Linked DNA regions of Actinokineospora baliensis. The protein of the gene in region 1 interacts with the protein of each later gene in a pairwise test. Links are inferred from orthologs where the notes say so. Each region holds a gene or a part of one and is shown on either strand. Other genes may lie near its edges. The genes, in order: rpsL and rimP.

Region 1 (3,382 bases):
GGCCAGGTCTGTGGGCGAGCCACGACGGCACGGCGAGCACCTCGGCTGTGCTCGACTACGACCACATGGGCAGCGCGGTCGAAGTGTTGGCCAACAGCCAGATCCCGTACCCCGCGGTGCTCGAGGCGGCCGTCGGCTTCTTCCGGTCCCGCGGTGACCGCCCGGCGTCGGTGCGGTGGCAGCGGGAAGGCGCTGACTAAGAGCGACACCACGCCGCCGGGAGCTTTCGAACGCTCCTTCGAGTGGACCAGCCGCGCGCCCGCTTGGGTACCCCCGTTTTGACCTCCTTGACCACCCGCCCACCACCGCGAACTTCGGGTCGGCGATCAGCCCCCGTCCCCGCACAAGTGGCACACCGTGTGCACCTCGTCCGGCACATCCCCGATGTCATCGTCGTCCTCCACCGCCCCATCACAGCGCGAATCCCCAACTCCCGCCAGCCCTCGACCCACCACCAAGGCCCTCACCGCCTTCCTCCTAGACGGCGAATAGACCACGCCTGAAGTCAGCCCGTATCGCGGCGGGATAAACTCCCTCCACTTCATTGGCCGTCAATCGGATGCGGACGGGCAACCTCAGTGGATTCCATCCCCCAGCGCATCGCCTACGTGGACGAGACGAGCGCGAAAACGGGTGCTGGCACTCGCCTTTACGGCCTCGCGGCGGTGCTCACCCAGGCCCAGCACCACCCGGTGATCGAGGCCGAGCTGACCAATGCCCTGCCGCCCGGCCGCGGCTACCTGCACCACTACGACGAGCCACCGGACCGGCGCGCGGCCATCGCGAAGATCATCGCGAACCTGCCCCTTGACGGGGCCATTCTGCTCGCCGAGGTGTCGTCGAGTCAGCAGCAGGAACGGGCGAGAACCCGTCTGCTGGCGCACCTGCTGCCCCGGCTGCAGCACCAGGAGGGGGTGGAGCGCGTCTACCTGGAAAGCAGATCGGGCGCGGATCGCCACGACCGCAGGACGCGCGAGCGGTTGCGGTCGTCCCGGCGCATCTCCACCGACTTCCGCGTCGACCACGTCGGCAAGTCGGCCACGCCGCTCGTGTGGTTGCCGGACTTTGTCGCGGGCGCCTACATCGCGGCCATGTTCCACGGGGAGGCCGAGCCGTGGGACATCCTCACCACGAGCCACGTCGTTGACGTGTGCAAGCCCTGAACAGCGCGAAACCCGGGGTCCCACGACGACGCGGGCACGTTCCCGGGCTCACTTCTGCCGCATCCGCGGATCGACAGCTTGTGACCTAAGGTTAGCCGAGATCCCCCGGCGCTTCAAACCGAGCCGTGGGCGCCGCCTCCGTTGACTGAGAGCGACACCACACCGCCGGGTGCTTTCGAACACTCCTTCGAGTGGACCAGCCGCGCGCCCGCTTGGGTACCCCCGTTTTGACCTCCCCGTCACGACCAAGGTATCTTTGCTACTCGTGCCCGACCCATGTCGGGTCGGTCCGTGTGCCTGTGCCGCGCGGTCCACGCCGACGGTGTCCACCTGGATGTCGCCGGGTGGACTCCTGCCAGTCACGCCGGAGTTCCTCCCGAACCCCGCTGGGATGGTTTTCTTCCCGTGCGGGAGCCGCGAGAGCGGGCGACACGCCCGACCTCGGGGGGCGGGCGGAGTAGCAGGAACCGCAAGTACACAGTGCCTTCGGCGCCCCGCGCGGGCGTCGGGAGTGATCAGAGAAAGCCGGTCTATGCCCACGATCCAGCAGCTGGTCCGCAAGGGCCGCCAGGACAAGGTCGCCAAGCAGAAGACTGCGGCTCTCAAGGGGAGCCCGCAGCGGCGTGGCGTGTGCACCCGCGTGTACACCACCACCCCGAAGAAGCCGAACTCCGCCCTCCGCAAGGTCGCCCGCGTGAAGCTGACCAGCGGTATCGAGGTCACGGCGTACATCCCGGGCGAGGGGCACAACCTGCAGGAGCACTCGATGGTGCTCGTGCGCGGCGGCCGCGTTAAGGACCTCCCGGGTGTTCGGTACAAGATCATCCGCGGCTCGCTGGACACGCAGGGCGTGAAGAACCGCAAGCAGGCGCGCAGCCTCTACGGCGCGAAGAAGGAGAAGAGCTGACATGCCCCGTAAGGGACCGGCCCCGAAGCGGCCGCTGATCTCCGACCCGGTGTACAGCTCGCCGCTGGTCACCCAGCTCATCAACAAGGTGCTCAAGGACGGCAAGCGCTCGGTCGCCGAGCGCATCGTCTACGGCGCCCTGGAAGGTGCCCGCGACAAGACCGGCACCGACCCGGTCGTCACCCTCAAGCGCGCCCTCGACAACGTGAAGCCGACCCTGGAGGTCAAGAGCCGCCGCGTCGGTGGTGCGACCTACCAGGTGCCGATCGAGGTCAAGCCGGGTCGCTCGACGACCCTGGCGCTGCGCTGGTTGGTGTCCTTCTCGCAGGCGCGCCGGGAGAAGACCATGATCGAGCGGCTGATGAACGAGCTCCTCGACGCCTCCAACGGTCTTGGCGCCAGCGTCAAGCGCCGCGAGGACACGCACAAGATGGCCGAGTCCAACAAGGCCTTCGCCCACTACCGCTGGTGATCTCACGGGCGTCCGCCATCCCGGCGGGCGCCTCAGCGGCGCCGTAGCTCAAGGACAGGGGAAGAACCCGTGGCACTCGACGTGCTGACCGACCTCGCCAAGGTCCGCAACATCGGGATCATGGCCCACATCGACGCGGGCAAGACCACGACGACCGAGCGGATCCTCTTCTACACGGGGATCAGCTACAAGATCGGCGAGGTGCACGACGGCGCCGCGGTCATGGACTGGATGGAGCAGGAGCAGGAGCGGGGGATCACCATCACCTCCGCCGCCACCACCTGCTACTGGAAAGACCACCAGATCAACATCATCGACACCCCCGGGCACGTCGACTTCACCGTCGAGGTGGAGCGGTCGCTTCGGGTGCTCGACGGTGCGGTCGCGGTGTTCGACGGCAAGGAGGGCGTCGAGCCCCAGTCCGAGCAGGTGTGGCGCCAGGCCTCCAAGTACGACGTGCCGCGCATCTGCTTCGTGAACAAGATGGACAAGCTCGGCGCCGACTTCTACTTCACCGTGCGCACGATCTCCGAGCGCCTCGGCGCCAAGCCGCTGCCGATCCAGCTCCCGATCGGGTCGGAGGGCGACTTCATCGGCGTCGTCGACCTGGTCGAGATGCGGGCGCTCACCTGGCGCGGCGAGGTCAAGAAGGGCGAGGACTACGCCATCGAGGAGATCCCGGCGGATCTGCTCGACAAGGCCAAGGAGTACCGGGACGCCCTCGTCGAGGCCGTCGCCGAGACCGATGACGAGCTCATGGAGCTCTACATCGGCGGCGAGGAGCTCAGCATCGAGCAGATCAAGACCGGCATCCGCAAGATCGTCACCGACGGTTCGGCG
Region 2 (15,936 bases), 6.1 Mb from region 1 along the record:
ACGCCTCCACCATGTTCGGTAAGGCGCGCGAAGCGGAACAGGTCCACGACCTAGCGGTGGACCCAGAGCGGGTTCGCGCGGTCTTCCTCGAGTTCGCGTTCGCGGGCGCGTTGCCCGCAAAGGCCCTCTCCGCGTACGCCAAGGGCCTCGCCAGTCGCCACGACGCCGCGGACGCCTTCGACAGGTTCCGCACCCTCTGCCTTGAGCGCGTCCGGGCCGGGCTGCCACCACACGCCGGGATGCCTGAAGACCTGCGCAGGCTGGCCAAGGCCGCAAAGCTCGACGTCCGTGCCGAAGACGAGCGCGTACTGCGTGAGGTGCTGGGAACATCGTCTATCGCCCGCGCGGCAGCTGGCTTCTGGAAGTCCTATCGCGATCCGCTGGTCTCCTTGGCACAGAACGACCCCGAGATCCGAGCGCGGCTGTTGGCGTTCGTTCCGCAGCAGACGTCCACACTGGACCTCTGGTTGGACATCCTCACCGCGGGCGGCGCCACCCAAGCCCTGACCGGCCCTGCGGACCCCGCCGTGTCCATCACGCCCGCGGCGTGGTTGACCTCCGTTGTCGCCACGCGATCCGTCGGTTGGCGGGACGCGCCCCGTTCCGCTGCCCTGCTCACCCTGGTCGAGAAGATGGCGGCCAGGCTCGCCGCCGGGGGAGAGCGGGTACGCCTGTCCGGCAGGTGGTACGAGTCGGAACTCGACCTGATCGACCTGCTGCTCGCCCACGGCATCCCCGTCGAGTCCGACGCCACTGAGGCCGACGTGTGGGAGTGGCTCGTCGACGAGACCCCCGGCCGCCGCGATCTCAGCGCCTACGCGGCCAGTGAGCACGGCGCGGTGCTCGGCGCGGGTGTCGTTGACTGCCTGCGCAACAACTCCGACGAGGACGACGTCGCCACGAGTCAACTGGTCCGCGAGATCCTGGGCGTGCCGGGGCTGCGGATCGCGCTGCGCGACTGGATCACCAAGAACACCGAGGCGATCGGGCTCACCGTCCCCAGCCTCACGCAGACCCTGACCGAGTTCGCCGCGCTCCGGGTCCCCGAGGTCTTCACCGACGTGCCGGACGCGGTCGGGGCGCTCGCCGGGGTCGACATCCCCGAGGCGCTGCGGCGGACCCTGCGCGCCGGACTGCTCGACGAACTGGGCTGGCCCGCGGTGGAGGAAGCCGCCGCGAAGTTCACCGACTCGGTCGCGCTCAGCGGCGAAGGGTGGCCCGCGCTGGTTCTGGGGCGCGGGGACTCCTTCGTCGTAGCCGGGCCCGACGGCCTGCTGGCCGAGCACATCGCCAAGATCCCCGCCGCCGCGCGCCACCAGTGGTACCACGACACCACGGCCGCTTGGTTCGACGGCGTGTTGCTGGTGAGTTGGTCCGGCCCCAACCGTCGCCTCGCGTACTGGAGTGACAACCCAGGCCACCACATCGCGCCCGGCGCCACCGATCCGTTCGACTCTTACGACGTCCACGCGTCGGTGGCGCTACCCGGCGGCGGGCGGTTCACCGGTGGGCGAACGGTCCACGTTGGCGACACGGTGATTCCTCTCCCGCGCCCCGCCTATAGCGACGGCACCACCGTGTGGGCCACGGCGCAGTGGCTTGAGGTAGACCCGCTCACAGGTAAGGCAGGCCGCGAGAGCCTGCCCGCTTTCCTCGATGGGGTCGAGGGGCTTGAGCGTCAGTACTGCGATCTGCGGCCTATAGCGCCTGGCACCGAGGCAAGCCCACTGGGCGCCAAGAACGGCCTACACGGGTGGCGAGTCCACAAGGACGCAAACGGCACATGGGTCGGTGAAGGTATTGACGGTCGTCGGGTCCAGGCGGATGTGCCGGTGTCCGGGCTGCTGGACCTGCCCGGCGCTCGACTGGCGGTGAGCGAGCAAGACGACGGGTTTGCCCTGCTCGATGCCGACGGCACTACCGTCGCCACGCTCGACTACGCCGACAACCACCCGACTTATGCCGCTGGCACGCCCGTTGTCATGCCTCTGCGGTGGTGGCATCTACTGCGCCCACGCGATGAGGCCGGTTCGGCTGCTTTGCGTGAGGTGAGCAGGGAAGCCGCCGAAGCGATGCTGGCTGTCGCGGTCGCCGAGGTCGACAGATCGGACTGGGACGGCGACCTCGACGAGTACGACATCGACGACAGCCACGCCCGGTACACCGACCTGGTCAACGGCAAGCGCGACGCACTGGCCACCGCGGTGCTCGGCGCGTTGCCCGAGATCAGCCACCCGGGGCTCCTCGCGGGCGTGCTGTCCGTGGTGCGCCAAGCCGCCCGGCTGGTGGTCGCCCACCGGCCCTTCACCACGATCACCCTCCCGGCGGGGGAGCGGGAACAGGACCAGACCGGACCGGACGTGACCGAGAACCAGGTCTCGGTCGCGCTCGACTGGCTTGGGAGGCACCGCAACGAGAGCGCCGGTCCCGCGCGGACCGGGCTGCCCGCGCTGACCGCCGCCCTGCGGGAGATCGCGTCCCGGCCGGAGCAGGCCGCCGAAGACCTCCCCGAGTGCCGCACCTACTTCTGGGGCGACCTGATGCCGTACGTGGGCGCGATCGCGATGCGCGCGGCCTCCCCGATCACCCCGGCCGAGCACCGCGACACGCTCGCGCTGGTGCTGCGGTGGATCGCCGACAGCGGGATGCTCGACCAGCCCGGGCAGTGGCGGCGGGTCGTCGCGACGGTGCCCGAGGACCAGACCGCACAACGCCACCGGGTCCACCCGACACCAGGCGGCTTCATCGCCGTCGCGTACACGAGCTGGTACGGCCCCGGCGGTGACGCCACCGGCGTCCAGTTCACCAGGACCCCGGACGAGTTCGCGCTCCCCGACGGGTGGGAGCTCAAGACCGCAGACCCGGTCTCGGCCCTCGACAGCGCGTGGATCAACCGGTTCCTCGACGTCTTGGCCGAGCGCGGCCCATACCTGTGGCGCCCGGAATCCGTGGCGGCGCTCGTTGAACGCACCGGGCTGGGCTCCGCCGAGTCGGCCTACATGCTCGCGGGTATGCCCATGGCGTTCCGCGCCAGCAACGGGTTCATCAGCGCCGAGGAGCGCGCTGTGCTCGGGTTGTCGCAGCCCGGCGCGAAGGCGGCGCGGGAGCGCATGCGCGACTTGCGCGAACGTTTGCGCCAGCAGTTGCTCGCTGCTGCCGCGCCCGCGGAACCGGGTGACCTGTGGACCACCGGGCCCAATGCGGCGGCAGTGGCCGAGGTGTGGACCGCGGAGTTCGGCGCGGTGACGCCCGTGGACGACGACGTGTTGGCCGACGCCACCAAGCGGTTCCCGTCGATGCGCGGCGTCGCGGGTGTGGTCACGGCGTTGTTGAACCCCGCCAGCACCAAGTGGCTCAACACCGACGCCGACTACCGGCTCGTCGACGGGCACCTCGAGGAACGGGTCAAGGACGGCTTCACCGACTCGACCCTGTTCGGCATCGCCCACCTGCTGCTGTGGCTGGCCCAACGGCTTCCGGGGGATTCCCCGCACCGGGAAGCGCTCGCGCGGTCGCTGGAGTTGGCCAGGGAGCGGGTCGCCCACCCGGGGTTCGGCCTGTCCCTCGGCGGCTGGTTCGACGCGGACGAGGTGCGGACGCTGACCGGCGCCGAACCGTCCACAGAGGTCGGTCACATCCCCGCCAGGGACTGGCTCGACGTCCACTTCGACGGCGAGGACTACTCGTTCACCGCCTGGCCGGGCCGCATCGGGCCGCACGACCGGGACCTCGTCGCCGCCGTCGCCGAGTTGGTGCACTCCCGCGACTTCGAGGTCCTGGACCTGCTGGCCGCGGCGGGCACCACCGCCGCGTGCACGGCGCCGCCGGTCAACGGCTACTACCAGGACGCGTCGATCTCCGTGCCGGACCTGGTGGCCGAGGTCGCCGCCCACCACGACCTGCACCCGGACGCCGCCGTGCTCTACCTGCAGCTGCTGGCCTTACCGGACCCGACAGACGCCAACGTCGCCCGCTGGACCGGCTGGAAACCCGCCCGCCTCCGCGCGGCCCGCACCGCCCTCGCCGAAACCGACCTGGTGCTCACCGCCAAACGCGCCCGCGCGGGCCGCAGCCTGTTCCTCCCCGGCGGCTGGCTCGCCCTCGCCAGCCCGCACCTACCGCTCGAAGCCTGGAAAGCCCCGCTGTACAACCTCCCCGAGCACCCGTGGCTCGTCATCACCCCCCTGGAGCCCGTCCCCGACCTGTTCACCCGAGCCTGGACCCGAACCCGCACCGGCGACGCCCCCGCCTACGACCGCCTCGACACCGCCCGCCGCCGCTGACTAGCTGCGGGGGCGGATGGTCTTGATGATCTGGTCGATGATCGCCGGGTTGAGGGCGTCGGGGACGCCTTCGTCTATGTAGATCATGAAGAGGGCTGTGGAGGTGCCGTGGCGGAAGGCGACTGAGGTGAACAGGACTGTGGGGGAGGGGCAGTCGCTGGGGTGGGTGATGGTTACTCGGGCGGTGGCGGAGATGGCCTCGACGCCGTTGGCGATGGTGGTGGGGGTGGGGGGTGTGGTGGCCACGGGGGCTCTGGTGTCGTCGGGGTTGAGGGCGGCGGCGTCGGCGAAGAGGCGGGCGCCGTTGAGGGCGGCGCGTTCTGGGTCGGTCGAGCCGACCGAGACGAAGCCGGTGTGGCCGCGGTAGGAGCCTCGGGACTCGGGGCAGACCTCGGGTTTGTAGGTCGTCGCGCCGTGCATGATGGCGACCGCGTTGCCGTTGTTGTCGTTGAAGCCGACCACGGTGCCGAGGTTTTCGACCTTCCAGTCCTCCGGGACGTCGTAGACGAGCTGTTCCTTCACCGACAGCACGCCCTGCCAACCGGGCCTGGTGGACGGCACCCGGACACCCGTCGGCTGCGGGAGGCTGACCGTGGGCGGCGGCGACGTGGTGGGTGCGGCGACCGCTACCGGCTCAGGGGAGTCGTCGACGAGCGCGACAACGGCGACGACGGCGCCGACCAACAACGCCAGGACCACCGCGAGCAGCACGACCCACCGCGTGTTCCCGCGCGGTGGTGGCGGTGGCGGGAGCGGTGGCGGGTACGCCCCGAAGCTCTGGTGCCCCAGTGGTCGCCCGCTCAGGGGGTCCACCTGGTAGGGCTCGCTCATGTGGTGCGCAGCAGCGTCGCCACGACGGCGTCGGTGTCGGTCAGGTCGGTCAGCACCACGTCCGCCCCGCAGGCCACGAGTTCCTCCACCGAGTACCGCCCGGTGGCGACCGCCACCCCGACCGCCCCGTGGTGGTGCGCCGCCGCCACGTCGTGCGGTGTGTCGCCGATCACCACGACCGAGCGCGGCGCGAACACCGCGCCGTACTTGGCCTGCGCCGCCCGCGTGGCCGCCGCGACCAGCTCGTGCCGGTCGGCCGACACCGAGCCGTACCCGCCGACCTCCAGGTCGACGTGGGGCAGCAGGTCGAACGCGGCCAGCTTGCAGTCGGCCAGCTCCACCAGGTTCCCCGTGACCAGCGACTGCACGACCTCCGCCCGCTCGGCCAGCGCGGCGAGCACCTGGGGCGCCCCCGGCAGCGCGCGCCCCAGCGACGGCAGGTCCGGGCGGGCGGCGGTGGCGATGGTGATGAGCTCGGCGAACATCCGCTCGACGTGCTCCTCGGTCCAGTCGACGCCGTGCGCCTCCAGCAGCTCCACGGTGATCGAGCGCTCCGTGCGGCCGGGGAAGGCGGGCACGTGCGCCAGCTCCACCCCCAGCACGCTGGTCAGGGCCTGGCCGTACCAGGCGTGCCCGGTGCCGCTGTAGTCGACGAGGGTCTGGTCAACGTCCCACAGGACCAGGGTGGTCTTTTCGGTCACCTGGCCATGGTGGCACGCCGGTCAGAGCGGCCGGACGCTGTCGGCGATCGAGGCCAGGTCGGCGTCCTTGGCCGTCGGCGGTGTCGCCGGACCGCCCTCGGTGTCGCCGTTGACCACCAGCAGCCGCAGGTCGGTGCCGTCGTCGAGCAGCACGACCACCAGCTTCCCCTTGCCTGCCAGGCACTGGTCGCCCGCGCTGGTCACCTCGGCCTCGACGCGCACACCCTTGTACTGCTTGTCGTCCGCGCCGGTCACGGTGATCGCCTTCGGTGTGCCCGTGACCACGTCCACGGCCGTGCCGCCGTTGTAGAACTCGGTGCCGAACGCCTTCGCGATCTCGGTGGCCCGCTGGTCCAACTCGCCCTTGGCGACCTTGCCGCCGCCCACGACGCCGCGGCTGTAGTTCTTGCCGCCGCAGTCGTAGGGGGTGAGCCCGACCAGATGGTCGATGGCCACGCCCGGCAACGACTTCAGCGTGATCGGTTGCGCCGACTCGACCGGTGTCCACGTGTCCGGCACGGCGTAGGAGATCTTGGCCGTGTCGTTCTCGATCACTCGGCCCGCCCGCTTGGTGGTGGTCGTGGTCGTCGTCTTGCGGCTGGTGGTCGTCGAGGTCGGGCCCGTGGTGGTGGTCGCCGTCGTGCTGCTCGGGGGCAGGGCCGGGGTGCTGGACTGCTGCTGCAGCAGCACGACCGCGGTCACCGCACCCACGACCAGCACGATTGCCACCACCGACAGGACGATCACGAGCCTGCGCCGGTCGGGTTTGGGTGGGCCCGGGTAGAAGCCCAGGCCCTGGTAGTCGCCGCCGGGGTAGGTCATGGGCGCCGACAGTACCGGTCGGACAGTCCCGCCGCCGTTGACCCGGTCACCGTCGGGGCCGGACGCTGTCGGCCATGCCGCGCAGGTCGTCCCCGGAGGCGGTGGGCGCGGTGTCGCCGCGGTCGTCGGTGTCGGCGCTGAGCACCACCACCGCCGTCCCCGCCGCGGTGGCCAGCGCGACGACCGTGACCACGCCCCTGGTGCTGGCGCACCGGTCGGCGACCTCACCGGCGGTCACCTCCGCGTCGGCCCTGATGAGCGTGCCGCGGGCCCCGTCCCGCACGATCGGCGTCGGCCGCGACAGCGTCACCTTCGCCGTCTGGCTGCCGTCGCTGTACTGGTCGGCGGCGATGGCCGCCGCCAACTCCGCGGCCACCTCGGCGGGGTCGCCGTCGACGCGCCCGCTGCCCGCGAACGCCCGCCCGTACTCGGCGCCCTGGCACAGGTAGGTCCCGAAGTCCGCGAGGTGGGTGAGCACCGCGCCGGAGGACGACTCCAGCGTCTCGGTCTCCGGGGCGAGCGCCCAGTTCGACGGCACCTCGTAGCGCAGGCCCGCCGCGTCGTCGTCGACGACCTGCCAGCCGGGCAGGTTGGGGGAGGCGGGGGCGGCCGGTCGGGTCCTGGTGGGCGGGACTGCGGTCACGTGCGGGGCGTCCGGGTCGTCCTCGTGCGATCTGAGGACGGCGACGGTGGCCAGGACCGCCACGGCCGCCGCGAGCGAGAGGGCCGCGACGGCCGCCCGCTGGGTGCGCACCGGATGACCGTAGCCCAGCCGGACCGGGGTCGGTCCGGCAGTCGATTTCAACACGCGTTGACTTCCGTGCCGCGCGGGCCCTACCCTGGCGGCGTAATTCAACGACTGATGAATCCGGAGAACCCGATGTCCAGCTCCCGCCTGGTCGCCCTGCTCGCGGTCGTGGGTGCCGCGGTCGCCGCCGTCCTCGGCCTGCTCACCTTCGGCAGCCAGGCCAGCGCCCGCCCCGACGGCGTCCCGCTCGCCGTCGCGGCCGCCGACCCGCTGCGCCCGGCGGCCGAGAAGATCGCCGCCCACGGTGGCGAGGCCGTCGCCTGGCGGGTCGAGACCCCCGACGGCGCTCGCCGGGCCCTGGCCGACAAAGAGGTCTACGGCGTGCTCGAACTCGGCGCGGGCGGGGCGACGATCGTGCTGTCCGGCGCGGTCAACCCGCAGGGCACCCAGGTCGCCCAGCAGGTGCTCACCGGGGCCGCCGCCGCACTCGGTGGCCAGGTCCGCACCGAGATGATCTCCCCGGCGAGCACGGCGGGCCGGACCGCGCCGCTGGCCGCTTCCGCGCTGCTGTGGATCGGCGGGCTCGTCGCGGGCGCCGGGCTCGTGGTGCTCGGCGGCAGGCTGGGCGTGAAGGCCGAGCCCGCGCACCGCATCGGGCTGATCGCGGGGGTCAGCGTCACCGGGGTCGCCGTTGTCGCGGGGTTCCTGGCCCTGTGGGATTCCGGGCTACCGCTGGACTTCGCCGTCCTGGGCTACCTCTTGCTCACCGCGGTCGCCTTCGTCGCACTGCAAGGCGCGCTGCTGCACCACCTCGGCATCCGCGCGATGGCCCTGCTCGGGCCGCTCTACCTGATCGCCCCGGCGGTGGCGGGGCAGGTCCCGGAGATGCTCGACCCGGCCTACCGCGCGCTCTTGTGGTCCTGGACGCCGTTCCGGTTCGCCGCCGAGGGGCTCCGCAGCCTCCTGCAGGGCACGCCTGACGCGCCGGACGTGACGCTGGGCCTGCTCGTGCTCGGCGGCATCGCCGTGGCCGGACTCGTCGCGGTCGTCCTGCCGAACGCGCGCAAGGCCGCTCAGCCCGCCAAGTAGCTCAGCCTGACCTTGCGCACCGGGTTGTCCACATTGGTGTCCACCAGGCAGATCGACTGCCACGTGCCCAGCATCATCCGTCCACTGAGGACGGGGATGCTGGCGTACGGCGGTACCAGCGCGGGCAGCACGTGGTCGCGGCCGTGACCGGGCGAGCCGTGCCGGTGCCGCCAGGCGAAGTCCTTCGGCAGCAGCGCCCGCAACGCGGCGAGCAGGTCGTCGTCGCTGCCCGCGCCCGTCTCCAGCACCGCGACCCCGGCGGTGGCGTGCGGGACCCAGACGTGCAGCAAGCCGTCCACCGCGCCCGCCTCGGCCAAGAACTCCGCGCACCGGCCGGTCAGGTCGTGGACGACCTCGGTGTCGCCGGTCGTGATCTCGAACTCCTCGCTGTGCACCCCACCCACCGTACTGTTTTGGACGTGCGCACCGCCTTTGGAGAGCTGTTCGACGTCCCGACCGGGTACCTCAACTCCGCGAGCATCGGCGTGCCGCCCGCCCGCGTGGTCGCCGCCGTCGGGGCCGCTGTCGAGCGGTGGGGACGCGGCGAGGACCCTCCGCCCGTGTTCGACCCGCACGTCGCGACCGCGCGCGCGGCGTGGGCGGGCCTGGTCGGGGCAGACCCGGCCGAAGTCGCCATCGGCGCGAGCGTCTCGCAGCTCGTCGCCATGGTCGCCGCCGCTGTGCCGGACGGCACCCGGGTGCTCACCGCCCGGGGCGAGTTCACCAGTGTGACCTTCCCGTTCGCCGCCCAAGGCCACCGCGGCGTCACCGTCACCGAGGTGGATCCCACCGACCTGGTCGACCACGCCCCCGGCCACGACCTGGTCGCCGTCAGCGCCGTGCAGTCCGCGGACGGGGTGATCGCCGACCTGCCGGGCCTGCGCGCCGCCGGAACGCGCGTCCTGCTCGACGTCACCCAGGCCCTCGGCTGGCTCCCCATGGACCTGACCTGGGTCGACTGGGTCGTCGGCGCCGGATACAAGTGGCTCGTATCCCCGCGCGGCGCCTCTTGGCTCGCGGTCCGCCCCCAGGCCCGCGAGTGGACCCGGCCCGTCGCCGCAGGCTGGTACGCCGGAGAAGACCCGTGGGACTCGATCTATGGCCTGCCGCTGCGCCTAGCGGACAGTTCGCGCGCCTACGACATCGGCCCGGCCTGGTTCTCCCAAGTCGGCGCCGCCGCAGCGCTGCCGTGGCTCGCTAGCCTCGACCAGGTCGCAGTGCGTGACCACGTCGTTGGGCTCGCCGACAGCCTCTTAGCCCAGCTGGACCTGCCACCGCAGGGCTCCGCGATCGTCGCCCTCGACCTGCCCGGTGCCGCCGAACAACTCGCGGAAGCGGGTGTTCGCTGTGCCAACCGGGCAGGCCGCACCCGGCTCGCCTTCCACCTCTACAACACCGCCGAAGACGTCGACGTGGCGGTCGCCGCAATCCGACGTGGACGACTCGGATGAAACGGGTCGAATGACACCGGCGGGCCACACCAACTACTGTCAGCGTTCGTGTCGGATCCCCAGCGCCCCGGACCGCCTTGGCCCCCCGAGCAGTACAACCGCTCCGGGGAGACCGAGTGGATCCCGCGCGTGCAAGCGGGCCGACGCCCCGACGAACCGTTCCGCTTCCAGGAGCAGGCACCCGCCCCGACCGGCAACCCGGCGCTGACCTGGGCGTTGCGCATCGCGGGCCTGGTCGCCATCGCCGTGATCTCCGGATTCGTGTTCTGGTACGTGCAGGGCGAGAGCACCCAGCAGACCACCCCGAGCACCGAGCAGACCCGACCGAAGGCCCCGGGCGTCTACACCTTCGTCGCCCACCCGGATGTCCCCCGACCGAGGGTCGACAGCGACTGCCAGCAGCACGCCTACGGCAAGACCAAGCAGCTGCTCTCGCAGCCGGGCCAGTGCACCAAGGTCACCCAGGCCATGTACACCGCCGACGTCGGCGGCAAGCAGGCGCTGGTCTCGGTGTCGGTCGTGCACATGGCCGACAAGGAGAAGGCCGCGGGCCTCATCGCGCTCACCAACGAGGACGAGACCGGCAACGTCAACGACCTGGTCCGCGAGGGCGTCGTCAAAGCCGCCCCGCTCAAGTCGGTCAGCAACGGCTACGACTCCCAGCTCAACGGCACCGTCGTGGTCATCGTCGAGGCCGACTACGCCCCCTCGGGCGGCAAAGCGGTCGGCACGAAGGCGGACAAGCCCCAGCTCGACAAGGTCTGCGCCGACGCGCTGCGGCTCGGTGCCGAGATCGACCCCGACACCGGCGGCTGAACCCGTCGGCGTGAAGTGACGCGAAACTCCTACTCCCGGGCCCGCGCCGCCCGATACCACGCCTGAGGAGTGCCACCGGTGCTCGGTGGCGCCGTCGGCGCGGGCTCGTCCGCGCACCGGACAGGGAGAGGCTCGCATGGCTGATTCAGGGACTCGCAACCCGCTGCGGCGCAGTGTCGGCACCCGGGTGTTCAGCGCTTTCCTCGTGCTCGCCGTCGTCGTCATCGCGCTCGGCGTGTTCAGCCTCACCCAGCAGGCGAACGTCAGCGACCGGGCCGCCTCGATCTCCGAGGACACCGTCACCCCGCTGGTGGACGTCAAGTCCGTGCAGACCAACAACCTCTCCGCGCTGACCACCGACGTGGTCATGGAGACCGTCAAGGACCCCGGCGCCCTGGAGAGCCTGGCCAAGGGCCGCGACCAGCAGCTCGCCGACACCGACGCCGCCTTCGCCAAGCTGGCCGGCAGCATCCCGGCCGAGCTGCAGCCGATGCTCACCCAGCTCAAGAGCGACAACGAGACCTTCTGGACCTCGCACAAGAACCGCCGCGCCGCCACCGCCGCCGGTGACACCGCCAACGAGGTCAAGTACAACCAGGAAGCCCAGCAGAACCTGCCCAAGGTCACCGCCGACTTCGCGAACCTGACCGACGCGCTGGTCCGCTACGCCGAGACCCAGCGCCAGGAGATCGCGGACATGACCGCCACCTCCCGCTGGCTGACCATCGGCGTCATCGCTGCCGCCGTGCTGCTGGCCCTCACCCTCGGCTGGCTGCTGACCCGCAGCATCCGCAGGCCGGTCCGCGGCCTGCAGGACTACGCCAACCGGGTCGCCGCGGGCGACCTCACCCAGAAGCTGTCCGTGAGCTCGCAGGACGAGATCGGCGAGATGGGCCGGGCGCTGCACCACGCGGTCAACGAGATCCGCACCGTCGTCTCCGACGTCGCCGAGTCCGCCTCCGGCCTGGCCGGGTCCGCCGACCGGCTCGCCGCCACCAACGGCAGGCTCACCGACGCCGCGGGCTCCACCTCGCACCGCGCCGGTGAGGTGTCCAACGCCGCGGGCCGCGTGTCCGACAGCGTCGGCACCGTCTCCGCCGCCGCCGACGAACTCGGCGCCTCCATCCGCGAGATCGCCGCGAACACCTCCGAGGCGGCCAAGGTCGGCGCCGAGGCCACCGCCACCGCCCAGCACACCAACGACATCATCACCCGCCTCGGCTCCTCCTCGGCCGAGATCGGCGACGTCCTCAAGACCATCCGCTCCATCGCCGAGCAGACCAACCTGCTGGCGCTCAACGCCACCATCGAGGCCGCCCGCGCCGGTGACGCGGGCAAGGGCTTCGCCGTCGTCGCCGGTGAGGTCAAGGACCTGGCCCAGGAGACCGCCAGCGCCACCGAGGACATCGGCCGCCGGGTCGCCGCGATCCAGGCCGACACCGAGGCCGCCGTGGCCGCGATCGGGCAGATCGTGCAGGTCATCGACCGGGTCAACCAGTTCCAGTCGGCCATCGCGGTGGCCGTCGAGGAGCAGTCGGCCACCTCCGACGAGGTCAGCCGCAGCGTCTCGGAAGCCGCCAACGGCACCAACGCCATCGCCTCCGCCATCACCGAGGTCGCGGGCGCCGCCGACGAAACCTCCCGCGGCGTCACCGAAGCCGAACAAGCCACCTCGGAGCTCACCCGCCTCAGCGGCAGGCTCCAGGAAATGGTCACCCGCTTCACGTACTGACCGCTCCAGTACCGAACGCGGGTCCGGTGACCGGGCAGGGCTCCACCCCAAGGGAGCCCTGCCCGGTTTCGCCTTGTCCGGGGACGTCCGTGGGGCCAATGGCTGGCCTGAGAACACTGGGGGCGTGCTCGACGGCCGACCGGGAGGGTGCGGCTCGAAGGTGTCGGGTTGGCCGCGACATCGGCCGTGCGGTTCAGCACCTCTCGATCGGGGCCTGGGGCTGGCGTGGAGCACGGGGCGTGCTCGACGACCGCCCGGTACGCCGCTGCGGAGTGCGCGGCCCGAAGTGCCGAGCCAGCTGCGGGCGAGCCTCAGCGACACAGGGTGCGGATGGGGTGATTCCCGCCGCCGGGCGGCGGGAATCCGACATCGGCGATGCGGTTCAGCCGGGGCCTAGGGCTGGCCAGCACGCCGCTGCGGAGGGTGCGGCTCGAAGGTGCCGGGCTGGCCCCGGCGGCACAGCGGGCTGGTGGGTTGATCCCCGCCGTGGCGGCGTGGATCCGACATCGGCGGTGCGGTTCAGCACCCGTCGTCCGGGTCTAGGGCTGGCCTGGGAGTACGGGAGTCAGGGGGGTGATTCCCGCCGTCTTGCGCCATCGGGTGGCGCGGACCGCTGACTCGGTCAGGGCGAGGGCGGCGTTGGCCCGGACATCGGCGGCGACCTCGGCGTCGGTGCGTTCCAGGACGGCGCGCCAGGCGACTGTGCAGTCCTGTTCCGCGTCGATCACCAGGGTCAGGGCTGAGGCTTGGTCGGTCACCGGTTTGGGGGGTAGGTACGCGGGTTCGGCCGGGGCCGGGGTGGCACCGGAGGCGCCCAGGAGTCGCTCGGTGGTGTCGCGGCGGGTTCGGTGGGCTTGGGCGCCGTCCCCGATCGGCTTGTCGAACGAGGCCGGGAGGAAGGCGCTGACCAGGCCGTACACCCACACGGCGGCGTGTTCGGCGCCCAGGGCGGCCTGGACCGCGGCCAGCGAGTCCTGTGCCAGCGGTGCCCGGGTGGGCGGCACCGACGTCGACACCGGCTGGGTTGTCGGTTGGGTCATGCCAGCACCTCCACCAGGCACGCGCACCCCGCCGCGACCGAGCCGACCAGCCCGGCCCGGTACCTGGGCAGCGTGGCCACCAGGGCCGTCGCTTCCTGCTGGGCTTTGGTCAACGACTCGACCAGGGCCTTCGGGTCTGCCGGGGGAGTGGGGGCCTGAGTCGTGGTCGGTGCGCCGGACGAGGAGGGCTTGGGCGGGCGTTCGCGGTCCATCTCGGCCCGCAGCACCCGCGCGTGCTCGGCCCTGGCGTCCGCCACCGCCGTCGCACCCAGTGCCCGGGCGGTGGTCGCGTCCGCCAATGCCCGTGCCTCCAATTCGGCCAGCGGGTCCGGTGGTGGCGGTGCGGCCTGCGTCGGCGTGCAGGCCGCCAGCCCGACCGCGGACGCCGCCAGCAGCAGTGCGCGGCGGCTGAGGGATCCGGTGGTGCTCACGGTCGGTCATCCTGCCAGGCCCGGGTTCGGGCGGTCGGGGAGTCGGGATGATCGCCTGCGGCGGCTGTCCCATGGCGGGCGAGATACGCTAGGTGACCACGGTGGGCGGGTGTACCGCCGACCGGCAGACAATCGCACCATCGACCAGAACAGGGAGCGGCCACGGTGGCCAACCAGGGACAAGGCGACCACGTCACGGCCGAGCTGGAACCCGTGGTGGCGGGCGCCATCGCCGCGGCCGGGTTCGAGCTCGAGCAGCTCGACGTCGCCCAGGCCGGGCGCAGGCGGCTGGTGCGGGTCGTGGTCGACGGCGACGACGGGGTCGGCCTCGACGAGGTCGCCGTGGTCAGCCGGGCCGTCTCGGCGGTGCTCGACGAGCACGACGCCGTCCTCGGCGGGCCCTACACCCTCGAGGTCACCTCACCGGGGGTGGACCGGCCGCTGACCCGGCCCCGGCACTGGCGGCGGGCCAAGCTGCGGCTGGTCAAGATCCGCCCGGTGGAGGGCGCGGAGTTCACCGCAAGGGTCGGGGCGGCCGATGAGGACCCCGAAGGCGGTGTCCAGGTGCTGCTCGACGGCGAGCTGCGCCGGGTCACCTACAGCGAGGTCGCGCACGCCGTGGTCGAGGTGGAGTTCAAACAACCGCCGGTGGCGGAGATGGCGATGCTCGAAGGTCGGGCGTCCGGTACTGAGGAGGACGCGCGATGAACGTGGACATCGCGGCGCTGCGGGCGATCGAGCGCGACAAGGACATCCCGTTCGAGACGGTCATCGAGGCCATCGAGACGGCGCTGCTGACCGCCTACAAGCACACCGAGGGGCACCAGCCGCACGCGCGCATCGACATCGACAAGCGCACCGGCCTGGTCAGGGTGCTGGCCTACACGACAGGCGCCGACGGCGAGGTCGACGAGGAGTGGGACGACACCCCCGAGGGCTTCGGCCGGATCGCGGCGACCACCGCCAGGCAGGTCATCCTGCAGCGGCTGCGCGACGCCGAGCACGAGCGCACCTTCGGCGAGTTCTCCGCGAAGGAGGGCGAGATCGTCGCGGGCGTGGTGCAGCGCGACACCCGGGCCAACTCCCGGGGCATGGTGGTCGTGCAGGTCGGCGACACCGAGGGCGTGCTGCCCGCGGTCGAGCAGGTGCCGGGCGAGAACTACGAGCACGGCACCCGCATCAAGTGCTACGTGGTCGGCGTCACCCGGGGAACACGCGGGCCGCAGATCACGTTGTCGCGAACGCACCCCAACCTGGTGCGCAGGCTCTTCGCCCTGGAGGTGCCCGAGATCGCCGACGGCACGGTGGAGATCCCGGCGGTCGCCCGCGAGGCCGGGCACCGCTCGAAGATCGCGGTCCGCTCGACCGTCGCCGGGGTCAACGCCAAGGGCGCCTGCATCGGCCCGGTCGGCGCCCGGGTGCGCAACGTGATGAGCGAGCTGGCCGGGGAGAAGATCGACATCATCGACTACTCCGACGACCCGGCGACGTTCGTGGGCAACGCGCTCTCGCCCGCGAAGGTGGTGTCGGTCACGGTCGTCGACGAGCGGGCCAAGACCGCCAGGGTGGTGGTCCCGGACTTCCAGCTGTCGCTGGCCATCGGCAAGGAGGGCCAGAACGCCCGGTTGGCGGCGCGGTTGACCGGGTGGCGCATCGACATCCGCAGCGACGCGGCGGCGGGCGCGCAGGCGGCTCCGGTATCCGGTTCTGCTGACTGAGCCGGACAAGATAGACTTTCCCATGGTTCGCCATCAACACCCGGTTTCCACGCGCCTGCCTGGGGCAACCCCGGTGCGCACCTGCGTGGGGTGCCGGGCTCGGGTGGCGGCCGCGGAACTGCTGCGAGTGGTGCACGCGGACGGGGACCTGGTCCCCGATCCGCGGCGCAGGATGCCGGGCCGGGGCGCGTGGGTGCACCCCGACCCAGGGTGTCTGGCCAAGGCCGAGAAGCGGCGGGCGTTCCCCAGGGCCCTGCGGGTCCAGGACGCGCTC

Evidence for each region.
Region 2: the proteins of rpsL (region 1) and rimP interact in binary tests that used the Escherichia coli proteins (3 or more experiments, as listed by UniProt). The link is inferred for Actinokineospora baliensis from one-to-one orthologs.

What each region holds. Positions count from the first base shown.
Region 1 is NZ_JAFBCK010000001.1:704,767-708,148, reverse strand. Bases 676-3,382 are described here. They hold rpsL (30S ribosomal protein S12), read left to right. Parts: upstream 676-1,695; coding sequence 1,696-2,070; downstream 2,071-3,382. Other genes in these bases: fusA (elongation factor G), read left to right, coding at 2,612-3,382; rpsG (30S ribosomal protein S7), read left to right, coding at 2,072-2,542; JOD54_RS02965 (hypothetical protein), read left to right, coding at 676-1,163. Also shown: JOD54_RS02970 (Imm1 family immunity protein), read left to right, coding at 1-200; more of JOD54_RS02965, read left to right, coding at 579-675. UniProt on the Escherichia coli protein: With S4 and S5 plays an important role in translational accuracy. Interacts with and stabilizes bases of the 16S rRNA that are involved in tRNA selection in the A site and with the mRNA backbone.
Region 2 is NZ_JAFBCK010000001.1:6,833,792-6,849,727, reverse strand. What follows is about bases 13,129-15,880. They hold rimP (ribosome maturation factor RimP), read left to right. Parts: upstream 13,129-14,109; coding sequence 14,110-14,652; downstream 14,653-15,880. Other genes in these bases: JOD54_RS30310 (YlxR family protein), read left to right, coding at 15,766-15,880; nusA (transcription termination factor NusA), read left to right, coding at 14,649-15,662; JOD54_RS30325 (hypothetical protein), read right to left, coding at 13,510-13,944; JOD54_RS30330 (ferritin-like domain-containing protein), read right to left, coding at 13,129-13,513. Also shown: JOD54_RS30380 (hypothetical protein), read left to right, coding at 1-4,283; JOD54_RS30375 (DUF8017 domain-containing protein), read right to left, coding at 4,284-5,114; JOD54_RS30370 (HAD family hydrolase), read right to left, coding at 5,111-5,815; JOD54_RS30365 (DUF8017 domain-containing protein), read right to left, coding at 5,837-6,637; JOD54_RS30360 (DUF8017 domain-containing protein), read right to left, coding at 6,684-7,391; JOD54_RS30355 (YhgE/Pip domain-containing protein), read left to right, coding at 7,518-8,474; JOD54_RS30350 (YjbQ family protein), read right to left, coding at 8,459-8,869; JOD54_RS30345 (aminotransferase class V-fold PLP-dependent enzyme), read left to right, coding at 8,894-9,925; JOD54_RS30340 (hypothetical protein), read left to right, coding at 9,974-10,741; JOD54_RS30335 (methyl-accepting chemotaxis protein), read left to right, coding at 10,878-12,473; more of JOD54_RS30330, read right to left, coding at 13,013-13,128; more of JOD54_RS30310, read left to right, coding at 15,881-15,936.